2 regions of the Vibrio owensii genome follow, and region 2 is predicted to be linked to the other one. Evidence: riboswitches for the same ligand, from Rfam matches in the RefSeq annotation. Region 2 holds a riboswitch; the other holds the start of a gene.
What was found. A riboswitch is a leader RNA that binds a small molecule or an ion and turns the genes downstream of it on or off. The one in region 2 is predicted to bind thiamine pyrophosphate.
Positions count from the first base shown of each region.

Region 1: it holds a riboswitch for thiamine pyrophosphate, as region 2 does, so the genes downstream of both, thiC (phosphomethylpyrimidine synthase ThiC) here and thiD (bifunctional hydroxymethylpyrimidine kinase/phosphomethylpyrimidine kinase) in region 2, are expected to answer to the same signal.

Region 1 covers NZ_CP019959.1:1,879,326-1,881,808, forward strand. Annotated here, with positions in the region: gene A9237_RS08495 (multicopper oxidase family protein) at 1-42, shown strand, start outside; gene crcB (fluoride efflux transporter CrcB) at 166-549, shown strand; TPP riboswitch at 611-709, shown strand; gene thiC (phosphomethylpyrimidine synthase ThiC) at 875-2,483, shown strand, end outside.
Region 2 covers NZ_CP019960.1:22,727-25,209, reverse strand. Annotated here, with positions in the region: gene A9237_RS16690 (TldD/PmbA family protein) at 1-547, opposite strand, end outside; TPP riboswitch at 904-1,014, shown strand; gene thiD (bifunctional hydroxymethylpyrimidine kinase/phosphomethylpyrimidine kinase) at 1,119-1,991, shown strand; gene A9237_RS16680 (ABC transporter ATP-binding protein) at 1,981-2,483, shown strand, end outside.

The DNA of each region.
Region 1 (2,483 bases), on a different replicon from region 2:
CACATGAAGACGGGGTTGATGGGTTATATTGAAGTAAAGTGACTCCTGTAACTTTTTAAATCTTGATAAGTTTTAAGCGCTATACTTTGCTGAATTCTAAGATTGTATAATCACTATTGCCGTAAATTTGATTACAATGTCGCCATTAACTTTTCTGGGGGAATTATGGGGCAACTATCCGTTTTGGGTTTTATTGCATTGGGTGGGGCATTTGGTGCATGTTCTCGTTACTTAATTTCTGAACTTTGTGTGATGCTACTTGGTCGTGGTTTTCCATACGGTACATTAACGGTTAACGTTGTTGGCTCATTTATTATGGGTCTACTAATTGCTGCGTTTGAAACTGAGTTAATGGTCTCTGACCCATGGCGTCAAATTATCGGGCTTGGCTTTTTGGGCGCATTAACTACGTTCTCGACTTTCTCAATGGATAACGTGTTGCTTATGCAGCAGGGAGCTTTCTTTAAGATGGGATTGAACGTATTGCTGAATGTCGTGTTAAGCATTTCAGCTGCGTGGATTGGTTTCCAATTATTGATGCGTAGCTAGCAAAAACACTCAAATCTTCATCAGGTCGGCTTGGTTTAACCAAGCCGTTTTTATATACTGATTTCACTTGTCGGAGTGCCATAAGGCTGAGACCGTTAATTCGGGATCCGTTGAACCTGATCAGATTAGAATCTGCGAAGGGAACAAGAGAAGATATCTACACCAGAGTTCTATCTGGTCGATCTATCAAATAGTCGAATGTTGTTATAGACGAAGAGCATCCGCTCAACTTGTCCTTAATTCGATTCCTCTTGTCGCATCTATCCGCCAAGCATTTTTATCCCAATACTTTTTATCTAAGCATAACAAAGCAAGGAAAAATGCTATGTCGAGTCGCAAGCAAGCGAGACTGGAAGCAAAACAGTTCATTGATACACTCTCGGTACAACCGTACCCAAATTCAAGCAAAGTCTACGTAGAGGGTTCACGTCCCGATATTCGTGTGCCAATGCGTGAAATATCACTCGCTGATAGCCTTATTGGAGGTACAAAAGAAGCGCCTATTTTCGAGCCTAATGAGCCAGTACGCGTTTACGATACCTCGGGTGTATACACAGACCCAAATCACACCATAGACCTCTACAACGGTTTACCTAAGCTGAGAGAAGAGTGGATTGAAGAGCGCTCTGATACTGAGCTACTTGATGAAGTAAGCTCGGTGTACACCAAAGAGCGCTTAGAAGACGAAACGCTAGACGAGCTTCGTTACGGAAATCTGCCACGTATTCGACGTGCCAAAAATGGGCAGTGCGTGACTCAATTGCACTATGCTCGCAAGGGTATAATCACCCCGGAAATGGAATATATCGCTCTACGTGAAAATATGGGGCGTGCTCAATACCGCGATGAAGTGTTAAATCAACAGCATCCGGGTCAAAGCTTCGGAGCAAATCTTCCAAAAGACATTACTGCCGAGTTTGTGCGTAAAGAAGTCGCCGAAGGTCGCGCAATTATCCCTTCTAATATCAACCACCCAGAATCTGAACCAATGATCATTGGGCGTAACTTTTTGGTCAAAGTGAACGCCAACATCGGTAACTCATCGGTCACTTCTTCGATTGAAGAAGAAGTAGAGAAGTTAGTATGGGCAACGCGCTGGGGTGGCGATACCGTTATGGATCTATCTACTGGACGTAATATTCACGAAACTCGCGAGTGGATTCTACGTAACAGCCCGGTTCCGATCGGTACCGTACCAATGTACCAAGCGCTTGAGAAAGTGAATGGTGTTGCTGAAAACCTTAACTGGGAAGTGATGCGCGATACTTTGATCGAGCAAGCAGAGCAGGGTGTTGACTACTTCACTATCCATGCCGGTTTACTACTTCGTTATGTTCCAATGACTGCAAAACGTGTGACTGGTATCGTCTCTCGTGGTGGTTCTATCATCGCGAAATGGTGTTTAGCACACCACCAAGAAAGCTTCTTATACACCCATTTCCGAGAGATCTGTGAAATCTGTGCTAAGTACGATGTCGCACTATCTCTTGGTGATGGTCTGCGTCCTGGCTCGGTTGCTGATGCTAACGATGAAGCGCAATTTGCAGAGCTTCGTACTCTTGGCGAATTGACCAAGGTTGCTTGGGAATACGACGTACAGGTGATTATTGAAGGCCCTGGTCATGTTCCAATGCATATGATCAAAGAGAACATGGAAGAGCAGTTAGAGCACTGTCATGAGGCTCCTTTCTATACCCTTGGTCCGCTGACGACAGACGTCGCTCCTGGTTACGACCATATTACTTCAGGCATCGGCGCTGCCATGATTGGTTGGTATGGCTGTGCAATGCTTTGCTACGTAACTCCTAAAGAGCATCTTGGCTTACCAAACAAAGAAGACGTGAAAGTAGGCATGATCACTTACAAGCTTGCTGCGCACGCCGCTGATTTAGCGAAAGGGCACCCTGGCGCTCAAGTTCGTGATAATGCGCTTT
Region 2 (2,483 bases):
CATTACCTTTTTGAGCGACAGTATTACCAGCAACTCGGATGTAGTGACGAGTATCGTCAACGTGCAAACCTTCTGAATTGAAGATAGACACTTGCTGTTCGCGCTGAAGTACGCTGCCAATGAACTGGCTGATATGTTCACTCTCAGCACGTGCTGCTTGGTCAACTTGCAATAGGAAAGCAATTTTAGAATCTAGGTTAGCGTCTTTGCCAAGTGACATACGACAACCATGTTGAATTGGGTAGCGGTTCAGATTGAGAGAACCTGCTGACGCGATTTGCTCACGCTTATCTTTTGCAGCAAGCAGTGAGGTTACGCGTTTAAGTTCGGCTTCATCGGTGCTGTTGGTGTAACCGTAAAGCACTTTATGACCGAAGAAGAGACGAATACCGATACCAAAATCGATACCCGAGTTTACCTTATCCACCTCACCAGATGCGATCTGGACAGTGTTGGTTTGATGGTGTTCAACGAATAGCTCAGCGAAATCAGCCCCTAAAAAGAGGGCATGATCGATCACCGCTTTCGCTGTTACAGAATTAAGCATGAAATCTCCTTGCTCGTTGATCGTCCTAGCCTTCCCCACCTTTGAGTTAGACTCTGTTTATAACAGTCACAACCTAAATTGGATGACTCAAAAGCATATTGGCAACGCGTTAAATATTAACACTTTTTTAACCTTGTTTTATGCTAATCCTTGCTAAGTCAAAGAACGATTCGTTACGTATTATGTCGACATCTCACTATTAGATAGTGTCTTGAACTGCCAGTTTCAATGCAGCACGTCATTTACGCTAAATTCGGTTCTCTCGTTACTGCTCTCAAGTCTCATATTTAATCGATTGCCCCCTCTTGGCCGGAAAAAACACGTGCACCATAACTGAGTGAACTGCTATTATCTTGACGAAATAGTCGGGGGGCCCATGCAGTGAATGCGTCGGCTGAGATCGAAATTCGAGACCCGTTGAACCTGATTCAGTTAGCACTGACGTAGGGAACTATCATCACTTTGCCACTAGCCTGCTTCAAGTCTGTATCGACGCAGCTAGCCTCAACAGATCCATACACAGATCTTCAATGGCCAAGTCAGTTCCTTTACGTCTGTAATAGGAGCGACCATGGCGCAGCAGTCAAGCCAAGAAAAACCATCAACACAGCCACAAGCAGCAACTTCAACAGACACACCGATCGTGTTGACGATTGCAGGTTCTGATAGTGGCGGCGGCGCAGGCATTCAAGCCGACATCAAAGCGATGTCAGCAACCGGCAGTTTTGCTTGCTCGGTAATCACGGCGATTACTTCACAAAATACCCAAGGCGTTTCTGCGATTTTCCCCATTCCTCTCGACCATGTAGAGAGCCAACTTGATGCGGTATTTACCGACCTCAACATCGTTGCAGTCAAAGTAGGCATGCTGGCCGACTCCAACATCATCAAAGTCGTTGCCAACAAAATTAAGCAATACCAGCCAAAACACCTCGTGATTGACCCTGTAATGGTGGCCACCAGCGGCGATCTATTACTGGAACAGTCAGCAATCAGCACTTTAAAAGAAGAATTGATTCCGCTCGCAGACATCATTACCCCGAACCTACCCGAAGGCGCAGCATTGACGGGTAAGGCAGTGCCTCAATCAGAATCTGAAATGAACGATATGATTGCTGACTTGCGCGCATTGGGGGCAAAAGCGGTGCTGTTAAAAGGCGGCCACTTAGAGGAAGACGAAAACAGCAACGATCTGCTGATCATGCAAGACAGCGCCGAGTTAATCAGCGCTAAACGCTTTCCAACCAAAAACACCCATGGCACAGGCTGCACGCTGTCTTCTGCTATCGCGTCTTACCTTGGCCAAGGCAACAATCTGCACAAAGCGGTACACCTTAGTAAGCAGTACATCAGCCAAGCTATCGCGCACGCTGACGAATTGGATGTCGGTAAAGGTCATGGCCCTGTGAACCATTTCTTTGCAGGTCACACGCATGTGCGCTAATGCACTCGGCATTCAGCTTACCGAAGCAAGTCTGCAATACAAAGACAGCCAAACACCAACATTAGCAGGGTTGAGTATGACTATCCCTGCTAATCAATGGACTGTGTTACTTGGCCGCAGTGGTTGCGGAAAAACGACGATCCTTCGTTATCTCGCGGGTTTGTTAGACGACAAAGTCGAATGGCATGGTGAATTAACCACCACGGATGGCATCGCCCTACACAAACGTATTGCCTACATGGCACAACAAGACTTGTTGCTACCATGGCTAAATGTGTTAGACAACGTCTGCCTCAGTTCTCGATTTTCTCAAGACCAATCACCAGAGCAAAATAAACAACGCGCACTGACTTTACTAAACCAAGTAGGACTCGCCGATTACGCGGATGCTAAGCCAGCTCAGCTCTCTGGGGGCATGAGACAACGCGTTGCCCTTGCTCGTACTCTGATGCAAGACAAACCTCTGGTTCTGATGGATGAACCTTTCTCTGC